Thiohalobacter thiocyanaticus: one gene and its partner. The protein of the gene in region 1 interacts with the protein of each later gene in a pairwise test. Links are inferred from orthologs where the notes say so. Each region holds a gene or a part of one and is shown on either strand. Other genes may lie near its edges. The genes, in order: CFK21_RS13050 and mrcB.

What was found.
Region 2: the proteins of CFK21_RS13050 (region 1) and mrcB interact in binary tests that used the Escherichia coli proteins (3 or more experiments, as listed by UniProt). The link is inferred for Thiohalobacter thiocyanaticus from one-to-one orthologs.

What each region holds. Positions count from the first base shown.
Region 1 is NZ_AP018052.1:2,833,384-2,838,152, reverse strand. The notes cover bases 1-3,000. They hold CFK21_RS13050 (peptidoglycan D,D-transpeptidase FtsI family protein), read left to right. Parts: upstream 1-633; coding sequence 634-2,367; downstream 2,368-3,000. Other genes in these bases: CFK21_RS13045 (UDP-N-acetylmuramoyl-L-alanyl-D-glutamate--2,6-diaminopimelate ligase), read left to right, coding at 2,364-3,000; ftsL (cell division protein FtsL), read left to right, coding at 377-637; rsmH (16S rRNA (cytosine(1402)-N(4))-methyltransferase RsmH), read left to right, coding at 1-380. Also shown: more of CFK21_RS13045, read left to right, coding at 3,001-3,899; CFK21_RS13040 (UDP-N-acetylmuramoyl-tripeptide--D-alanyl-D-alanine ligase), read left to right, coding at 3,896-4,769. UniProt on the Escherichia coli protein: Essential cell division protein that catalyzes cross-linking of the peptidoglycan cell wall at the division septum. Required for localization of FtsN.
Region 2 is NZ_AP018052.1:1,881,664-1,897,369, forward strand. What follows is about bases 6,339-9,399. They hold mrcB (penicillin-binding protein 1B), read left to right. Parts: upstream 6,339-6,732; coding sequence 6,733-9,066; downstream 9,067-9,399. Other genes in these bases: CFK21_RS08680 (hypothetical protein), read left to right, coding at 6,339-6,650; CFK21_RS08690 (tetratricopeptide repeat protein), read left to right, coding at 9,063-9,399. Outside these bases: glycolate oxidase subunit GlcE, read right to left, coding at 1-856; CFK21_RS08665 (FAD-linked oxidase C-terminal domain-containing protein), read right to left, coding at 856-2,337; CFK21_RS08670 (thiopurine S-methyltransferase), read left to right, coding at 2,497-3,153; CFK21_RS08675 (vWA domain-containing protein), read left to right, coding at 3,347-5,065; more of CFK21_RS08680, read left to right, coding at 5,088-6,338; more of CFK21_RS08690, read left to right, coding at 9,400-9,599; CFK21_RS08695 (hypothetical protein), read left to right, coding at 9,782-10,318; CFK21_RS08700 (ATP-dependent DNA helicase), read left to right, coding at 10,492-12,441; tRNA (adenosine(37)-N6)-threonylcarbamoyltransferase complex dimerization subunit type 1 TsaB, read left to right, coding at 12,438-13,133; CFK21_RS08710 (hypothetical protein), read left to right, coding at 13,177-13,443; CFK21_RS15215 (hypothetical protein), read left to right, coding at 13,491-13,847; CFK21_RS08720 (DUF4202 domain-containing protein), read right to left, coding at 13,860-14,465; sulfur carrier protein DsrE2, read right to left, coding at 14,616-15,107; CFK21_RS08730 (hypothetical protein), read right to left, coding at 15,292-15,706. UniProt on the Escherichia coli protein: Cell wall formation. Synthesis of cross-linked peptidoglycan from the lipid intermediates.

The DNA of each region.
Region 1 (4,769 bases):
TGGCCGAAATCATTGCCGCCGCGGTGCCCAAGCGCGAGCCCGGCCGGCATCCGGCCACCCGCAGTTTTCAGGCCATCCGCATCCATGTGAACCGCGAACTGGAAGAGTTGGAGACGGTGCTGCCGCAGGCGGTGGACCTGCTCGCCCCGGGCGGGCGTTTGGCGGTGATCAGTTTTCACTCCCTGGAGGACCGCCTGGTCAAACGCTTCATGCGCAGGGAGTGCAAGGGCGAGGAGCTGCCGCTGGACCTGCCGGTCACCGGCACGAGCCAGGGCCGCCTGCGCCTGGTCGGCAAGGCGCGCCATGCCGGTGAGGCAGAGGTGCAGGCCAATCCCCGGGCGCGCAGTGCCGTACTGCGGGTCGCGGAGCGGTTGCAGTGAAGCTGCTGCTCGCATTGCTGCTGGCTGGCGTGATCGCTTCCGGTATCGGCGTGGTCTATGCGCGCCACCAGAGCCGGGCCCTGTTCGTGCAGCTGCAGTCACTGCTGAGCGAACGGGATGCGTTGAACATCGAATGGGGGCAGCTGCAGCTTGAACAGAGCACCCTGGCCACCCATGGCCGGATCGAGCGACTGGCAACCGAGCGGCTGGAGATGCATGTGCCGGCCCACGACGAAATCATCCTGGTGAAGCCATGACGACGCCAAGCATTGCAGACAGGCAGCAGTACCGCCATTACCTGGTGCTGGCGGCGTTCGGTTTCGGCCTGCTGGCCCTGCTGTGGCGGGTGGTGGACCTGCAGTGGTTCGATCGCGGCTTCCTGCAGGGGCAGGCCGATGCCCGGCACCTGCGCACGGTCTCGCTGCCGGCGCACCGGGGCATGATCACCGACCGCAACGGCGAGCCGCTGGCGGTCAGCACCCCGGTGGACTCGGTCTGGGCCAATCCCCAGGAGCTGGTGCCGGCGCGGGAATACCTGCAGGCACTGGCCAAGATCCTGGAACTGGACATCGACTATCTGCAGCGACTGCTGGGACGGCGCGCCGACCGTGAATTCGTCTACCTGCGCCGGCACGTGCCGCCGGCCACGGCCGCCCAGGTCAGGGCGCTGGATGCTCCCGGTGTCTATCTGCAGCGCGAGTACCGTCGCTACTACCCGGACGGGGAGGTGGTGGCGCATCTCATCGGCTTTACCGATATCGACGACCGCGGCCAGGAAGGGCTGGAGCTGGCCTATGACGATTGGCTCAGCGGCGCCGACGGCGCCAAGCGGGTGCTCAAGGACGGCCGTCACCACGTGATTGCCGACGTGGAGTTGATTCGCCCGGCCAGTCCCGGTCGGGATCTGCGTCTGAGTATCGATCGGCGCATTCAATATCAGGCCTATCGTGAATTGAAGAGCGCGGTGCAGCGTCACCGTGCCAGTTCGGGCTCGGTGGTGGTGCTGGATGCCGTCACCGGCGAGGTGCTGGCGATGGTCAACCAGCCTTCGTTCAACCCCAACAACCGTCATGCCATCCAGCCCGGCGCGGTGCGCAACCGGGCCGTGACCGACGTGCTCGAGCCGGGCTCGACCATGAAGCCCTTCACCATCGCCGCCGCCCTGCAGAGCGGACAGTATGATATCGGCAGTACGGTGAATACCGCGCCCGGCTATTACCGGGTCGGCAGCAATACGGTGCGTGATGAGCACGACAACGGCCGGCTCGACCTGGCCGGCATCATCCGCAAGTCCAGTAATGTCGGTGCCAGCAAGATTGCCCTGTCGCTCGATCCCGAGCAGCTGTGGCGGGTCTACAGCGGCGCCGGCTTCGGTACCAGCGTCGGCACCGGCTTTCCCGGCGAGGTCTCCGGCGTGCTGGCCAGCCATCACCGTTGGCAGAAGATCGAGCAGGCCACGCTCGCCTTCGGTTACGGTATCTCGGTCACGCCGCTGCAGCTGGCGCGCGCCTACGGCCTGCTGGCCAACGAAGGCAGGCTGCTGCCGGTCAGTTTCCTGCATCAGGACGAGTTGCCGCGCGGGCGTTCGGTGCTGGATCCGGCCGTGGTGCGCTCGGTGCGGCGCATGATGGAGGCGGTCGTCAGCAACCAGGGCACCGCGCCGCTGGCCCGGGTGCCCGGCTACCGGGTCGCCGGCAAGACCGGCACGGTGCACAAGGCCACGGCCGGCGGCTATGCCGAGGACCGTTACAACGCCCTGTTCGTCGGCATGGCCCCGGCCTCGGATCCGCGCCTGGTGGTGGCGGTCGTGATCAACGACCCGCGCGGCGAGGACTATTTCGGCGGCAAGGTGGCCGGACCGGTGTTCTCGCGGGTCATGTCCGGCGCCCTGCGCTTGCTGAATCTGCCGCCGGATGCCGAACCGGCGCCGCGGCAGCAGACGCCGGCGCCGCTGCTGCGCCAGGCCGCGGCGGGAGGTCCGGCATGATGGCCGCCGAGGCGCTGCATCCGGGGATGTCGCTGTCCGGGCTGCTGGCCGGTCTGGCGCCGGTCGCGCCGGCCCAGGATGTGACCGTGACCGGGCTGGCGCTGGACAGCCGCCGGGTCCGGCCCGGGGATCTGTTCTTCGCCCTGGCCGGTGTACATCAGCACGGGGTGCGGCATGTGGCCGAGGCCAGCCGCCGCGGGGCCGTGGCCGTGTGCTGGGAGCCCGACGAGGAGATCGACGAGACTGCCCCCGAACTGCAGGGTCTGAACCTGCCGGTGGTGGCCGTGCCCGGTCTGGGGACGCAGGTCTCGGCCATTGCCGGCCGTTTCCATAACCACCCCTCGCGCGACCTCTACACCGTGGGCGTGACCGGCACCGACGGCAAGACCTCCTGCACCCATTTCATCGCCCAGGCCCTGCATGGCCCGGGGCGCGCCTGCGGCCTGATCGGCACCCTCGGCGCCGGCCTGTTCGATGCCCTGGATCCGGCCACCCATACCACGCCCGATCCGGTCAGCCTGCAGGCGATCCTGGCCGGGATGCGTGATCAGGGCGCGCGCGCCGTGGTGATGGAGGTCTCCTCGCATGCCCTGGACCAGGCCCGTGCCGGCGGGGTGCATTTCGACGTAGCCGTGCTGACCCATGTCAGTCGCGATCACCTGGATTATCACGGCAGCGAGGGCGCCTACCGTGACGCCAAGCGGCGGCTGTTCCGCTTCCCCTCGCTGCGTCTGGCCGTACTCAATGCTGACGACGACCTGGGCCGGGAACTGCTGGCCGCCGATGCGCTGGACTGCCCGGTCTGCGCCTACGCGCTGGAGGCGACCGAACTGGCGCGCCGCAGCGAGCGCTTCGTGGTCGCCGAACGGGTCGAGACGGCGCGCACCGGTCTGCAACTGCAGATCCTCACCCACCAGGGCGCGGTCGAACTGCGCTCCGGTCTGCTCGGCCGTTTCAACGCGGCCAACCTGCTGGCCGCTCTGGCCGTGCTGCTGGACCACGGCCTGTCTCCGGCAGAGGCCGCGCAGCGGCTGGCGGGCGTGACCACCGTCCCCGGTCGCATGGAAGCGCTGGGCGGCAGCGGCGGCCTGCCGCTGGTGGTGATCGACTATGCCCATACCCCGCGTGCGCTGGAACAGGTACTGCTGGCGCTGCGCGAACACTGTGCCGGGCACCTCTGGTGCATCTTCGGTGCCGGCGGCGAGCGCGACCCGGGCAAGCGGCCGCTGATGGGTGCGGCGGTCGAGCGACTGGCCGACTACGTCATGCTGACCACCGACAACCCGCGCCACGAGGACCCGACCCAGATCATCGTGGATATCCTCGGCGGTACCGCCGATCCGGATGCCTGCTACATCCAGCCCGACCGGGCGCGTGCCATTGCGCATGTGCTGGAACTGGCGCGGCCTGACGACGTGGTACTGATCGCCGGCAAGGGACACGAGGACTATCAACTCATTGGCGAGCGGAGACTGCATTTCAGTGACCGCGAAGTCGTGCAGAGGTGGTTCGAGTCCGGGAGGCAGTCATGATTGCCATGGCGCTGTCCGAAGCGGCGCAGGTCGTGCGGGGACGGCTGCAGGGCGCGGATACGCGTTTCGCCGGCCTGAGCACCGACAGCCGCGGCCTGGAGCGCGGCAACCTGTTCGTGGCGCTGGCGGGTGAGCGTTTCGACGGCCACGACTATCTCGATCAGGCCGCGGCCGGCGGTGCTGCGGGCGCGCTGGTCAGCACGGCGGTGACGGAACTGCTGCCCTGCATCCGGGTGACCGATACCCGGCTGGCGCTGGGTGGACTGGCCGCGGCCTGGCGCGCGCGTTTCGATATCCCGCTGGTGGCGGTCACCGGCAGCAACGGCAAGACCACGGTCAAGGAGATGCTGGCCGCCATCCTGGGCATGGAACATCAGGTGCTGGCCACCCGCGGCAACCTCAACAACGATATCGGCGTGCCCCTGACCCTGGGTCGGCTGGACGCCGCGCATACGGCCGCCGTGATCGAAATGGGCGCCAACCATCCGGGCGAGATCGCTTACCTCACCGGCCTGGCCCGGCCGACGGTCGCGCTGATCACCAATGCCGGACCCGCCCATCTGGAGGGGTTCGGCAGCCTGGAAGGCGTGGCGCGGGCCAAGGCCGAGATCTATGACAGGCTGGGTCCCGAGGGCCTGGCCGTGGTCAACCGCGACGATGCCTTCGCCGACTACTGGCTGATGCGACTGCAGGGCCGGCGGATCATGACCTTCGGGCTGGAGATGCAAGCCGATGTCAGCGCCGAAGTGTCGCCGCATGAATCGGGCCAGCGGCTGGTTCTGCGCACCCCGGCCGGCAGCATCGAGGTCGAACTGGCGCTGCCGGGGCGGCACAACGCCATGAACGCCCTGGCCGCCGTCGCTGCCGCCC
Region 2 (15,706 bases), 950 kb from region 1 along the record:
GCCAGCGCAGACCGCCGCCCCAGTCGATCAGTTGGGCCGCGTCCAGGCCCAGCGGCGGACTCGCCGGTGCCACCGCGCAGCGCCACAGTGGTGCCTGATGGCGGAAGAAGCTCAGTTCCTGCTCGCGCAGTCGGCGCCAGAAGCGGTCGGGATCGGGATGCGCCTCGCCGCCGAGCTTCCGGCTCGCCGCCTTCACCGCGGTCTCGGCGCCGCTCAGACGCAGGTACAGATGATCGCCGTCGTAGCAGGCGCCCGACAGGGGCAGGGGATCGCCGCCCCAGTCGTTCATCAGTTCGATGGCCTCGGCCTCGCTGCGTTCCTGCACCAGGGTCTGTTCCGTCTCGGGCCGCGGCAGCACCTTGAGGCTGGCTTCGAGGATCACGCCCAGGGTGCCGTGGGCGCCGACCTGCAGCCGCGAGAGATCGTAACCGGCGACGTTCTTCATCACCTCGCCGCCAAAGTGCAGGTCCTCGCCGCGGCCATTGAGCAGCCGGCAGCCCAGCATGAAATCACGCGCCGCCCCGGCCCAGGGCCGGCGCGGGCCGGACAGGCCGGCGGCCAGGGTGCCGCCCAGCGTGGCGGTGTCACCGTAATGCGGCGGCTCGAAGGCCAGCATCTGGCCCTCGGCGGCGAGCAGGTCCTCGATCTCGCGCAACGGCGTGCCGGCGCGGGCGGTGATGACCAGTTCGCTCGGCTCGTAGTGCAGGACACCGCTGTGATCGTGCAGCGACAGGGCTTCGCCCCTGACCGGATGGCCGAGAAAGGCCTTGGTGTTGCCGCCATGGAGGTGGAGTGGCATGCCGCTGTCGGCGGCAGTCCGCACCCGCTCTGCCAGTTCGACCGTCATGTCGCACATCAGAAGCGCTCCAGTTCCGGGTGCGGCAGCTGGCCCTGATGCACATGCATGGCGCCGAACTCGGCGCAGCGGTGCAGGGTGGGCACGGCCTTGCCGGGATTGAGCAGGCCGGCCGGATCGAAGGCCGCTTTGATGGCGTGGAACTGCGCCAGCTCCAGCGGCCGGAACTGGACGCACATCTGGTCGATCTTCTCCATGCCCACGCCATGCTCGCCGGTGATGGTGCCGCCGACCTCGACGCACAACTCCAGGATGCGGCCGCCGAATTCTTCGGTGCGTTCGAGCTCGCCCGGGTTGTTGGCATCGTAGAGGATGAGCGGATGCAGGTTGCCGTCGCCGGCGTGAAAGACGTTGGCCACGGCGAGGTCGTACTCACGTGACAATTCGCCGATGCGGGTGAGCACCTCGGCCAGGCGGCTGCGCGGGATGGTGCCATCCATGCAGTAGTAGTCCGGCGAGATCCGGCCCACGGCCGGGAAGGCGGCCTTGCGCCCCTGCCAGAAGCGGGCGCGCTCGGCCTCGTCGGTGGCGGTACGTACTTCCACCGCACCATGCGTCTGCAACAGCCGGCGCACCTGGCTGATATGTTCGGAGACCTCCTCGTTGGTGCCGTCCAGTTCGCACAGCAGGATGGCCTCGACCTCGGGATAGCCGGCATGCACGAAGTCCTCGGCGGCGCGGATGGCCAGCCGGTCCATCATCTCCAGTCCGGCCGGAATGATGCCGGCGGCAATGATCGCGCCGACCGCATGGCCGGCCCGGGCGACGTCGTCGAAGGCGGCCAGGATGACCTGGGCGCGTTCGGGAATCGGCAGCAGCTTGACGGTGACCTCGGTGATGACCCCGAGCATGCCCTCCGAGCCGGTCATCAGCGCCAGCAGGTCGTAACCGGGCGCATCGGGTGCGGCATTGCCGATGCGCAGCCGCTCGCCGTCGATGGTGAGTATTTCCAGTTCGACCAGGTTGTGCACGGTCAGGCCGTACTTGAGGCAGTGCACGCCGCCGGAATTCTCCGCCACATTGCCGCCGATGCTGCAGGCGATCTGGGAGGAGGGATCGGGCGCATAGTAGAGACCATAGGGTTTCGCCGCCTCGGAAATGGCCAGGTTGCGCACCCCGGGCTGGACCCGCGCGGTGCGGTTGCGCGGGTCGATGTCGAGGATGCGGTTGAATTTCGCCAGGCTGAGCAGGATCCCCTCGGTGTGGGGCAGGGCACCGCCCGACAGGCCGGTGCCGGCACCGCGCGCCACCACCGGGATGGCATGTCTGCTGGCATAGCCGAGCACGGCCCGGACCTGCTCCACCGTCTCCGGCAGCGCCACTGCCAGCGGCAGTTGCCGGTAGGCGGACAGGCCGTCGCACTCGTAGGGATGCAGGTCCTCGGGCAGGTGCAGCAGACCGGCATCGCCCAGCAGCGCCTGCAGATCGGCGATGATGCGGGCGCGGGAAGGACGTTCAACTGTGCTGGCGGCTGTGGACATCGGCTCTGCTGATCCGGTCGGGATACATGCAACTTTAACATTTATGTCCGGGAGATTAACCTTCGGCGGTCCGGGTTATTGCCGGGCCGCAGGCTTGCCCCGGCATGCGCGGCGCCGGACAATGCATCATCATTTCACTGAGCGGACACAGGACGTCACATGGACCCTCAATTCTGGCTCGAGCGCTGGGACAACAACCAGATCGGTTTTCATCAGGACGAGATCAACACGCACCTGCAGCGTTTCTGGCCGCAACTCGGCCTGGCGCCGGACAGTCATGTGTTCGTGCCGCTGGCCGGCAAGACGCTGGACCTGCTGTGGCTGGCCGCTCAGGGCCACCGGGTGACCGGGGTCGAGATCAGCGAACGGGCCGTGCGCGCCTTCTTCGACGAGAACGACCTGACGCCGCAGGTCCGTGACACGGACGGCTTCCGCCTGTGGCAGGCCGGTGAGATCACCCTCATGGAAGGCGACTATTTCGATCTGATACCGGAGGAACTCGGCCCGCTGGATGCCGTGTTCGACCGTGCTTCACTCATTGCCCTGCCGCCGGCCATGCGTCCGGGCTATGCCCGCCAGCTGCAACGGCTGGCCCCGGCCTGTCCCGTGCTGCTGGTCACACTGGACTATGATCAGGACGAAATGGACGGACCGCCCTTCGCCGTCAGTGCCGGGGAGGTCGAACAACTCTACGCGGCCAGCCACCGGATCAGTCCGCTGGACGTGCTGGATGTGCTGGCCGAAAACGCCCGCTTCCGCGAACGCGGTCTGACCCGGTTGGAGGAGCGCGTCTATCGGCTGGCGCCCCTCGCCTGACAGCCGGCCTCTGCGCTTTTCTCACGAAAACAGCCCGTTGTATTGCCTTTCTGCTAAGTTCTGACAGCTAACGGCCGTTATAGGCATTAGTCCCGTCCGCAGCGACGGCCGGCTGGATCCGGCCGCTGCTGGAAAGGGTCGAATAGTCTGTAAAACATGGTGTTACGTCAGGGATAGAGAAAGGATCGAGATTATGGAGCGCAGCCTGAGCGGCCGTCCGGCCGCTGCCCCGTCCCCGTTCCGCCGCCGCGCCGGCGCCCTGCTGCTGGCGGCTGGTCTGTGGCTGCTGGCGATGACGGCCTCGGCCGCCGACAGCGATTTCGTGGCCGCCGGGTCGAGCGCCGGCGTCGATGCAGTGTTGATCATCGACAGTTCCGGCAGCATGAAGGAGACCGATCCCCGGCGCATGCGGGTTCCCGCCGCGCGCATGTTCATCTCCCTGCTGGGCGATGACGACCGGGTGGGGGTGATCAGCTTCAGCGACAAGGGCTACCCGGTCGCCCACCTCACACCGGCTACCGAGGCCAATCACCGGCAGCTGTTCGCGGCCGTCGACAAGGTCTCCGCCCTCGGCGCCTATACCAACCTGCATGCCGCACTGGAAACCGGCCGCCGGATGCTGGACGCGGCGGACGGCGAGGATCGGCGGCGCCTGCTGCTGCTGATGTCCGACGGCAGGATGGACACGGGCGACTTCGACCAGGACCAGGCGCTCACCCGTGCCATCGAAGAGGACATGATCGGCGAATTGCGCGCAGCCGGCATCGAGGTCTACACCCTGGCCTTCACCGAGGCCTCGGACATGCCCCTGCTGCGTACCATCGCCAGCGGCACCGACGGCATTTCACGCCTGGCCTCGAATGACCGCGAACTGCACCGCGTCTTCAGTACCCTGTTCGAGAGTGCGAAGAAACCCGACATGCTGCCGATCGAGGGCGGCGAATTCCTGGTCGACGACGCCATCGAGGAGGTCACCGTGGTGGCCTCGAAGCACACGCCGGGCTCCGAGATCAAGTTGATCATGCCCGATGCGCGTGTCATCCGGCCCGAGGTCGCAGGCCCGGCCGTGCGCTGGCATGAATCCGACGGCTTCGACATGATCACCATCGACCAGCCGCCGGCCGGTACCTGGCGGCTGGTCTCCGACGGCGCCGACAACCGCGCCTACGTGGTGACCGACATGCGTCTGGAAGGCCGGCTCGATGTCACTGAGCCCGCCATCGGTGAACAGATGCAGGCCCGGGCCTGGCTGGAGCAGGGCGGCGAGCCGATCACGGCGGCCGAGATCCTCGATCACACCACCTTCCGGATGGAGATCATTCCGCCCGAAGGGGAGTCGCGGCACCTGTCGCTCGCTGCCGATGCAGCAGCCGATCCGGGCCGTTTCCTGCAGGACTTCGAATTCACCCGGCCGGGCTCGCATCGCATCCGGCTGATTGCCAGCGGCCAGACGTTCACGCGGGAGAAATCCCTGTTCGTGGAGGTGCCGCCGTTGCCGGAAGGGGCAACGTCGTCGACGCCTGAACCGGAAGCCGCAGTCGAGCCCGAATCCGAGCCCGCCGTCGAGGCAGAGCCCGAGCCTGCCGCCGAGCCCGAACCCGAGCCTGAACCTGAATCTCAGGCCGAGCCGGAACCGGAACCGGAGCCGGAGGCCGGAATCCCGCCGGCCCTGCAGGAGGAGATCATCGATCCGGCACCCGAAGCGGAAGACAAGGCGGAGACACAGACCGGGCCCGGCCTGGGCCTGATTCTGGGTCTGTTCGTCCTGGCCAATGTCATCATTGGCGCGGCGATCGGCGGTTTCATCTGGTGGCGCAGACGCCGTCGCCGCAAGGCCGCCGCCCGCGGCGAGGCGGATACCGAGTCAGACACAGACGCGGACGAACAGGACGAGGGTCCTGCAAAGGACTGACTGATCGCAACAGGCCGATGCCATGATACAACTGCACATATACGGCATGCTCGCCATCCTGGAGGTCCTGCTGCTGGTCTCCGTCGTGGCCGGCTGGCTGTATGTGCGCAACCGCCGGAACAACCGCACCATTGCCCACCTCACTGCCTCGCTGCAGCAGCGCGGCGAACCGGCCACCGCGTCCGAGCCACCGGTTGCAGATGCAGCGTCCACACACGCCGCCGCCGTTGACCAGAGCCGGAGCTTTTCCGATTTCCTGCGTGAGGAGTTGGATGCCTCCAGCGTCATGCTGGGCTCGGATGCAGCGCCGGAGTCCGGCAGCGCAGCCGACCCCGAGTCCGATTCCGCTGACGAGCAGGCGCAGGTGCGCCAGATGCTGGCTGCGCGCCACCAGTTCCTGCAACTGGAACTGGATACCCAGGACATGCGCCAGGATCCGCAGGCGCGGCGCCGGCATATCGTGGAGCAGATGCATAGCCTGCTGGCGACCTTCACCCCGGCCGCAGTCGGGACGGCGGAAACGGAGCCCGTCAGCGAACCGGATGCCGACAGCGACGCACTGGCACGCGAACAGCAGTTGGAAAGCCAGCTGTCGCACCTGCGCACCGTGGTCGGCAACCAGCAGGACGTGATGCGCGAACTGCGCCAGCTGCTGGAGCAGGAAATGGGCGAGTCCGAGGAGATGCGCGAGATCATCGCCAGGCTCCAGGACGCCGAGGCCAGCAGTCTCGAACTCGAACGTTCGCTCGAAGTGATGGGCAAGTCGACAGCATCGGGAACGGAGGCGGGCGGTTATCAGTCCAGTCCGGATTCCGACATGCTGCGTAATCTGGTCGGCAGCCAGCAGCAGACCATCAGCCGGCTGCAGACCATGCTCAAACAGTCCGTCGGCGAAAAGGAAACCTCGGTGGAGTTGCGCGACGCCATGGAAAAGATCCAGCGCTCGAACCAGGAACTGGGCACCTGCGTCATGGTGCTCGAGGACGAGAACAGCATGCTGCGTGACCAGATCCAGTCGCTGCAGTCGCAGCTGGATGACTTTCTGGGGGTGCAGGATACGACCGCCGACGCCGAGCGCGAGTCGCAGCCCGGGGCCGGTGTCGAAGCGGCGCAGGAAGAAGACGTGCTGAATGCAGAGTCGGAGGCCGCAGCAACGGCAAGCGAGCCGAGCCCCGATCCCGAACCCGTCGATGACACGCAGGTGCAGACGCACGCAGATCCCGATATCGCAGCGATGGCGGCCGGGGACGGGATCGAGACCGTTGACGCGGATGAGAGATTGAATGACATGGATGCCGCGCCCGCAACCGCTGCTGAACCGCAGGCAGAGCCCGAAACGGCAGCGGTCGAGGATATCGACGCCCTGCTGGAAGCCACCGCGTCCACAGCCGACGAACCGCCGCCGGAACAGTCGCCGGCGCCGGGCACGGCAAGCGGTACAGCAGACGATACCGGCGCATCCGACGAGGAAGGTAACCACGCCGGTATCAATACCCTGAAGGACATCGACCTCGACAGCGACGGGGACGCGACCCTGAGCGACGAGGACATCGACGCCCTGCTGTCGGGCCGGAAACAGAACTGAGTCTCAGCACCGGCGAGTCAATCTGGCAATCGGATTGCGCCTGACGTACCCTTGCCCGCTGTTGCAAGACGGATCAGCAGGCATGGCAAGCCGCCGCAAGAAAACATCCTCCCGCAAAGGTTCCGCATCCCGATCCCGCAAGAAGCGCCCGCAGCGCAGTTTTCCCTGGTTCCGGCTGCTGCTGGCAGTACTGGTGGTGGCGGCGGGGTATGGCGTCTATCTGGATGCGACCATCCGGGCCAAGTTCGAGGGCCAGCGCTGGGCGCTGCCGGCGCGTGTCTATGCCCAGCCGCTGGAACTGTATGCCGGTCTGGAACTGAGCCCGGCACGGTTTGCCGCCGCGTTGGAACGCGTGGGTTACCAGCAGGTGCCGGCCCTGCGCCATCCGGGCGAGTTCTCGCGCGACCGCAGCCGGTTTCACCTGCATACCCAACGCTTCCGCTTCTGGGATGCCGAAGAGCCGGCGCGGCGCCTGCGCATCGATTTCGCCGGCGACCGCATCAGTGGCATCAATGAACTGGCCGGCGGTCGGGCGGTGCCGATCGTCCGCCTGGAACCTGAGCAGATCGCGAGCATCTACCCCACCCACGGCGAGGACCGAATCCTGGTCAGTCTGGACGCGGTGCCGGAGTTCCTCACCGCTGCCCTGATCGTGACCGAGGACCGCGGTTTCTACGAGCACAGCGGCATCTCGCTGCGCGGCATCGCCCGCGCCCTGTTCGCCAATATCCGCGCCGGCGGAGTGGTGCAGGGCGGCAGCACCCTGACCCAGCAACTGGTCAAGAACTTCTTCCTCACCCGGGAACGGACCCTGGTGCGCAAGGGCAACGAGGCCCTGATGGCCCTGCTGCTGGAGTTGCATTACGACAAGAATGAAATCCTCGAGGCCTATCTCAACGAGGTCTACCTGGGCCAGGACGGGGCGCGCAGCATCCACGGCTTCGGTCTGGCCAGTCGCTTCTATTTCGGTCGCGCGCTGGAGGCGCTGGCCCCGGAGCAGATGGCGTTGCTGGTGGGGATGGTCAAGGGGCCGTCCTATTACGACCCGCGTCGCCATCCACAGCGGGCTCGGGAGCGGCGCAACCTGGTGCTGGACCTGCTGGCCGAACAGGGCCGGTTCGAACCCGCCGAGGCCGCCCGGCTCAAGGCCCGGCCGCTCGGCGTGGTGGAGAAACGCCGCCTGGCCAGCAACGCCCATCCCGCCTTCCTGGAACTGGTGCGCCACCAGCTGCAGCGCGACTACCGCGAGGAGGATCTGCGTTCCGAGGGTCTGCGCATCTTCACCACCCTGGATCCGCTGCTGCAGCGTACGGTCGAGACTCAGGCCGAGGCCCGGCTGGGGCAGCTGGAGCGCGGCTACCGGATCGAGGCCGGGGCCCTGCAGACCGCGGTGATCGTGACCCGCTACCAGAACGGCGAGGTGCTGGCCCTGCTCGGCGACCGCGACCCGCACGCCGCCGGCTTCAACCGGGCACTGGAGGCACGGCGCCAGGTGGGGTCCCTGATCAAGCCCTTCGTCTACCTGACCGCGCTGGATTCACGCGCCTACAGCCTGGCCAGCCGGTTGCAGGATGCCCCCCTCACCCTGGACATGCCGGTGGGCGATGCCTGGCAGCCGCGCAACTACGACAAGCAGTTCCGCGGCGAGGTGCTGCTGATCGATGCCCTGGTGGAATCACTGAACGTACCCACCGCCCGGATGGGGCTGGACATCGGGCTGGAACCGATCATCCAGACCCTGCGGCGGATGGGCTATCCGGACGACATCCGGCCGCTGCCCTCGCTGCTGCTGGGTGCGCTGGAACTGACCCCGCTGGAAGTCACCCAGCTGTATCAGGGCCTGGCGGCCAATGGTTTCCGCTCGCCGCTGCAGGCGATCCGCGAAGTGGTCGATGCCGAGGGCCTGCCGCTGCAGCGCTATCCGCTGGAGGTACAGCGGGTGGCCGATCCGGCCGCCGTATCCTTGGTACAATACGCCCTGCGCGAGGTGGCCAGGCGCGGGACCGCGAAGGCCCTGGGCGCGCGCTTCGGCGCGGACACGGGCCTGGCGGGCAAGACCGGCACTACCGACGATTTGCGCGACAGCTGGTTCGCCGGCTACGACGACGACCGCCTGATGGTGGTCTGGGTCGGGCGCGACGACAACCGCAGCATGGGGCTGACCGGCAGCCAGGGCGCGCTGCAGCTGTGGAGCGAGATCATGGCGCGCAGCGGGGTGTTGCCCTCGATCTACACCCCGGCGGCCGGGGTGAGTCTGGTCGAAATCGACCCGGCCAGCGGACTGCGGGCCGACCGTGGCTGCGAGGATCGGGTACAATGGCCCTTCATCGAGGGCACCGCGCCCGAAACCCTGGCGCCCTGCGCCCATGGCGACAACTCCGGCCCCGGCAACTGGTTCAGGCAATGGTTCGATTGACACAAATCCTGCTGCGTTTTCTGCCGCTGAGCGCTCTGCTGCTCGCGGCCTGCGCCACCGCGCCGCCGGGCGAGCGTGCCCCGGTGATCGACGCCGGCAGTCCGGCGGAATCGGATATCGGCGGCGCTGTGTCAAGCTCACCCCGCAGCGTGGATCAGGCCCCCACGACCGTGGAGGTAATACCGTTGGAGCGCGCCGCCCCGCCGGCCGGCAGCCCGGCCGTGGCCAGCCTGCTCGGTCAGGCCGAGGCGGCCAGCCGCGAGCGTGACTGGTCGGCGGCGGCCGTGTCACTGGAACGCGGTCTGCGCATCGAGCCGCGCAATCCGGTGCTGTGGAACCGTCTGGCCGAGGTCCGGCTGCAGCAGGGCCAGTTCCGCCAGGCCGAACAACTGGCGGCCAAATCGAACAGCCTCGCCGGCGGCGATCGCCTGCTGCAGACGCGCAACTGGCGCCTGATCGCCCGGGCCCGACGCCAGCTGGGGGACGAACCCGGCGCGGTGGAGGCCGAACGCCGGGCAGAAGCCTTTCGCTAACCGGCTGTCAACGTTGTAGAATGCCCACATTCTTCTGCTCTCCCTCGATGGGAGGGGTGAGGGAGGGTGAGTTTGACTGGGACTGCCTGCTCGCCCCCTGCGGCCTCCCCGTCGAGGGGAGGAGGAAGCGTCTACCGGGCAGAACGCGGCACAGCCCGGTTCAACTGGAGCGACCGGGCATCATGGCCGAACCGGAATCAAACCCTAACGACAGGCCGGCCGAGGACGAGAACCCCTACGCCGTCGACAAGCTGATCTCCCAGGCCCGGCGACTGGCCGCCGACTACTGGCGCGCCACCGGTAAGCCGTTGCCCGGCATCAGCGCCGAGATCGCTGAGAACGACGCCGCCCGATTGCTCGATCTGGAACTGGCCGAGGACCGCCAGGCCGGCTTTGATGCCGTCGGCCGCGGTGCGCGCGAGGGCCGCCGCATCCAGATCAAGTGCCGCACCATCTTCGATGAGAGCAAGTCCGGCCACCGCCTTGGCCAGCTCAAGCTGGACAGGGACTGGGACAGCGTGGTGCTGGTGCTGATGGACGACAGCTACGAGCCTACCGAGATCTACGAGGCCGACCGCGATGTCATCATCGAGACCATCGACGCGGCCGCCGCCAGCAAACGCAGCAAGCGCGGTCCCTTGTCCATCGCCCGTTTCAAGGCCATCGGCCGCCTGGTCTGGACCCGGGAGGAGGGCGTCCTCGAGAATGACGAGGGCTGAGGGCGGCATCAACGCAGAAGACACAGGGTGGAATTAATCGGATCACCGTCATTCCGGCGCAGGCCCGTAGGTCGGGTTAGCGTAGCGTAACCCGACACAGCCCGGTACGAGTCGGATTACGCCCTGCGGGCTAATCCGACCTACTTGTTGACTCACCAGAACCCTACCCTATCGTGACCGAACTCGACTCGACAGCCTTCGAACTCCTCGGCAGTACCGGCCCCTTCGCCGAACTGGTCAGCGGCTTCAATGTGCGCGAACCGCAGCTGCGCATGGCGGCAGCCGTGGAGCAGGCCATCGACGCCCGCGAGCAGCTGGTGGTCGAGGCCGGCACCGGCACCGGCAAGACCTACGCCTACCTGGTGCCGGTGCTGCACAGCGGCAAGCGCGCCATTCTCTCGACCGGCACCCGCCATCTGCAGGATCAGCTGTTCCACAGCGACCTGCCGCGGGTGTGCGAGGCGCTGGGCGTGCAGCCGAAGCTCGCCCTGCTCAAGGGCCGATCGAATTACCTGTGTCTGCACCGACTACAACTCACCCTGGAGGAAGGGCGCTTCGCCCGCCGCCGCCAGGCGGCCGAGGTGCAGGCCATCAACGACTGGTCCGGCCGCACCCGTACCGGTGATGTCAGCGAGTTGAGCGATGTCCCCGAGGATGCGCCGGTCTGGCCGCGCGTAACCTCCACGGCCGACAACTGCCTGGGCAGCGACTGTCCGTCCTACCGTGACTGCTTCGTACTCAAGGCCCGGCGCCGCGCCCAGGAGGCCGAGGTGGTGGTGGTCAACCATCATCTGCTCAGTGCCGACATGGCGCTCAAGGAGGAAGGCTTCGGCGAACTGCTGCCCGGCGCCGAGGTAGTGGTGATCGACGAGGCGCATCAGCTCCCCGAGACCGCTGCGCAGTTCTTCGGGCTGAGCCTGGGCAGCCGTCAGCTGCAGCAGCTGGCCCGCGATGCAAAGGCCGAGCACCTGCGCGAGGCAGGCGACATGCAGAACCTGCCCGACAGTGCCGATGCGCTGGACAAGGCCGCCGCCGACCTGCGTCTGGCCTTCGGTCAGGGCAACCGCCGCCTGCCCTGGAAGGATATCCGCCACAAGCCGGAGGTGGAGTCCGCGCTGGCGGATCTCAGGTCGGTGCTGGAGCAGCTGCGTACCTGGCTGGAGACCGCCGCGCCGCGCGGCAAGGGCCTGGAAGGCTGCTGGCACCGGGCCGAGCAGCTTGCCCACAAGCTGGCCCGCGTCTGCGCTGAGGCTGACGGCGAGTACGTCCAATGGCTGGAAACCTATACCCGCAGCTTCGCCATCCATCTCACGCCATTGAACGTGGCCGGCATCTTTCAGCAGCAACTGGCGCGGCTGCCGGCGACCTGGGTCTTCACTTCCGCGACCCTGGCCGTGGGACAGGACTTTCATCATTTCACCGGCCAGCTGGGCCTGCATGAGCCGCACACCCTGCAGCTTGAAAGCCCGTTCGATTTTCAGTCCAACAGCCTGCTGTATGTGCCGCCGGCGCTGCCCGAACCCAACAGTCCCAGCTACACCGGCGCCGTGATGGATCACGCCGAGCACCTGATCGAGGCCAGCGGCGGCCGCGCCTTCCTGTTGTTCACCAGCCATCGCGCCCTGCAGGCGGCGGCCGACCGGCTGCAGGAATCCGAGTACCCGGTACTGGTGCAGGGCCAGATGCCCAAGCGCGAACTGCTGCGCCGCTTCCGCGAGCTCGGCAACGCCGTGCTGCTCGGCACCAGCAGCTTCTGGGAAGGAGTGGACGTGCGCGGCGAGGCCCTGTCACTGGTGCTGATCGACAAGCTGCCCTTCGCCGCTCCCGGCGATCCGGTGGTACAGGCCCGCATCGATCGGCTGCGCGAGGCCGGCGGCAATCCCTTCATGGAGTTTCAGGTGCCGGGTGCGGTCATCACCCTCAAGCAGGGTGTGGGCCGCTTGATCCGCGACGCCGCCGACCGCGGCGTACTGGTGCTGTGCGATCCGCGCCTGCTCAACAAGCCCTACGGCCGGGTGTTCCGCCGCAGCCTGCCGCCCATGCCGCTCACGCGCGAGCTGCGTGAGGTCGAGGCCTTCTTCGCTGCAGGCATGACCGACAAGGGAGAGCAGGCCCGCGCATGACCGCCGCCGCCGATCGCATCCTGGCCCTGGATACGGCCACCGAGGCCTGCAGTGCCGCCCTGTATGTGCAGGGAGATATCACCTCGCGCTGCCTGGTGGACCCGCGCGGCCATGCGCGCAACCTGCTGCCGATGATCGAGGTGCTGCTGAGCGAGGCCGGTCTGAAACTGCAGCAGCTCGACGCCATTGCCTTCGGCCGCGGTCCCGGCAGCTTCACCGGCCTGCGCATCGCCGCCGGCATTACCCAGGGCCTGGCCTTTGCCGCCGGATTGCCTGTCATCCCGGTCTCGACCCTTGCCACCCTGGCACAGGGCGCCGACAACGACGCGGTGCTCGCCGCCATCGACGCCCGCATGCACGAGGTCTACTGGGCCGCTTTTAGCCGCGACCGCGACGGCGTCATGCAGCCGGTCGTGGAGGAGGCCGTGTGCCCGCCGGACCGCGTGACCTGTCCCGGCAGAGGCGAATGGCAGGCCCGCGGCAGCGGCTGGAAGGCCTACGGTGACGCCCTGAACAACCACTGCACCGGGCGCATCGTCCAGTACGAACCCGAGGCCCTGCCGCACGCCGCCGACATGATTCCCCTGGCCCTGCAACTGTACCGGCAGGGCCGGAGCGTCAGCGCCGGGCAGGCGGTGCCGGTCTACCTGCGCGACCAGGTGGTGCAGACCGCGAAGCTGGAATCGAAGTAATAAACGCCTTTGCGTTGAGATTTTAATGATTCAAGGAACAGTCATGGATCTAACCGTCCTGGAGGAAACCCGACAGATCGTCAGTGACAACACCCATGGCGGCGCTTCACTGCTGTTGTTTGCCCTGCTCAAGACACTGTCCGCCGAGAACGGTCAGTATCTCTACCTGCTGAACAAGCTGAAGGACATGACGCCCGAGACCCGCCGGCTCGCCTACCGACTGATGGAACTGATGGCGCAGGGGGGCAACGAGACCGGGGAGTGGAAGACCACAGTTGCCGAGATCGAGGAGATGATCCGCAAGGGTTGAGTCGCTGTCATCGCCACCTGCATGAAGGAGTCATTCGAGGAGTCGCCATGAAACCACTACAGCTTATTGCCCTGTTCTCACTGATGACCTGTACTGTCGTTGCCGGCTGTACCCATACCCGGCAGGCGCAATTGCTCAGTGTGTATAAATATGATGGCTCGGTGCAGTGTGAGGACGGCGGAATAACTGTCGAGAATATGCGGCGTGAGCTGGTCAATGCCGGGGTGGAGGTGATCTGCGGACAGAAGGCCCGGGACGGCAGGGCCTACCCCGCCATGTGCGGGGCGGCGACCGGCCGGATCAATGTCTACACCATCGACGCGACGGATCTTGATGCCGCCGAGGCACAGGGCTTCAAGTCGGTCGAGACGCTGCCCGACGCCCGGATTCCGCCCTGCGAATAGCCGTTTTCGCGGTTATTCCGCTACCGCCTTCTGAATCAGCGGCACCAGCGCCTCAGGCAGCTGGATGCCGCCGGTCAGAGCGAATTCCTGTGCCCGCGGCGACATCTTGCGCCAGGTGCGCTGGATGATGGTGATCCACTTCTCCTCATCGTATTCAGGGTGCTTGCCGGCGAACTCTTCCATGTAGTGTTCGATGAAGACGAGGGCGGCGATGTCCTCCACCATCTGGGTGTCCGGGTTGCGCTTGAGCGCCTTCTTGCCCACAGCCTGCTTGACGCGGTCGACGAAGGCCTCGTCGTAGCCGGCCTGTTCCAGCAGGGCGCCGACGGTTTCGGCATGGAAATCATAGAGGGCGGTGCGCCACTGATGGTAGCCCTTGCGGTCCATCGGGTAATCGCTGCGAGGCGATTTCCAGCGCTGGATATGCTGCGCGCGCACGGCCAGTTTGGCGGCGGCGTCGGCCTGCGGGTCGAAACGCTCGATCATGTCGCTCATGCGATGACCGTAGAGCAGTTCCTTGGGCCAGCTTTCACCGTCGACGGTTTCCTGGTTGGGGTCTTCGCGATTGGCGGCGTCGATCAGTTCGACGGCGCGGTCGAATTTAGCGGTATCTGACATGCAGGAATTCCTTGTTGTGATACCCGCAGAGTTTACCCCAGGCCCTGCGTTTCCAGCCAGCCGGACTTCTTCCTCGCTCCTCACTCCTCACCCCATAAAAAAACCCGCGCAGATGCGCGGGTTGTTGTATTAAGGGAGTGAGCGACGGAATCAGATGAACAGGCAGACGTCGGACTCGCGCGCCACCGGCATGAAGTAGGTCGCGCCGACATAATCCAGGCCGTCGATGAACTCGCTGGAATCGAAGCCGAACACGTCCACCGTCATCTGGCAGGCGGACATCTTCACCTCAGCCTCGATGCACAGCTCGCGCAGTTCCTCGACCGTGGCCACGCCCTTGTTCTTGAAGGTCTTCTTCATCAGGGAGGTGGCGACCTTCTCGAAGCCCGGGATGCCGGCCATGATCAGGTTGGGCATCGGCCAGGTGATGTTCTGGAACCACTTGGGACCGAAGGGCATCTTCATCGGCATGGCCGGGTTGCCCAGCGGGCTGACCTCGGAGGGGATCTCCTTCTTCAGCAGCAGCAGGCCGTAGAAGGTGAAGAAGATGTGGGTGTCCCAGCCCAGGGCCGCGGCGGTGGAGGCCAGGATGAAGGGCGGATAGGCCCAGTCCAGGGTGCCCTTGGTGGCGATCAGCGCCATGCTCGGGGTCTTGCTCTGTTCGATGGCCTGGAGCTTCTGCGGCAACAGTTCGTCGAGCTTCTGGTTCAGCCACTGGTCCATCTGTGCATTCGGTTCAGTCATGTGAGGTCTCCTCGATCGGTCATGTACAGGGTCCCTTTATTGCCGTCATGTTGTCTTGTGCGCGGGACGGCACGCGCCGGCTTCAATAGCCGAATTCACCCACCCAATCACCGGAACGGTGATCGATGCTCACCCATTTCGGGATAAAGGCATCGGCTCGCTTCGCCGGCATGGTCCTGACCGGCGGCTCGCCTTCCAGGGTATCGATATTGCAGACTTCGGCGACGATGGGGCGGAACAGCAGGCTGAGGCCGGGATAAAGCTCGACCGGTTCCAGTACCGACTCCGGTGCGGTATCCGCCTGGTGAAAGCGTAGACGCTTGCGCAGCAGACAGCTGAAAAACAACTCCATCTCCACCACCATCGCGGCGCCGAGCGCCTCAGCCGCCCGGCGGGCACGGGGTGTCAGGGTCGCGGTGATGGGTCTGCCCCGGAGGAAAACGGTAAAACTGCCTTCCGGCAAGGGCCGGGCCATGTCCCGGGCGGGGCGGGTCTGG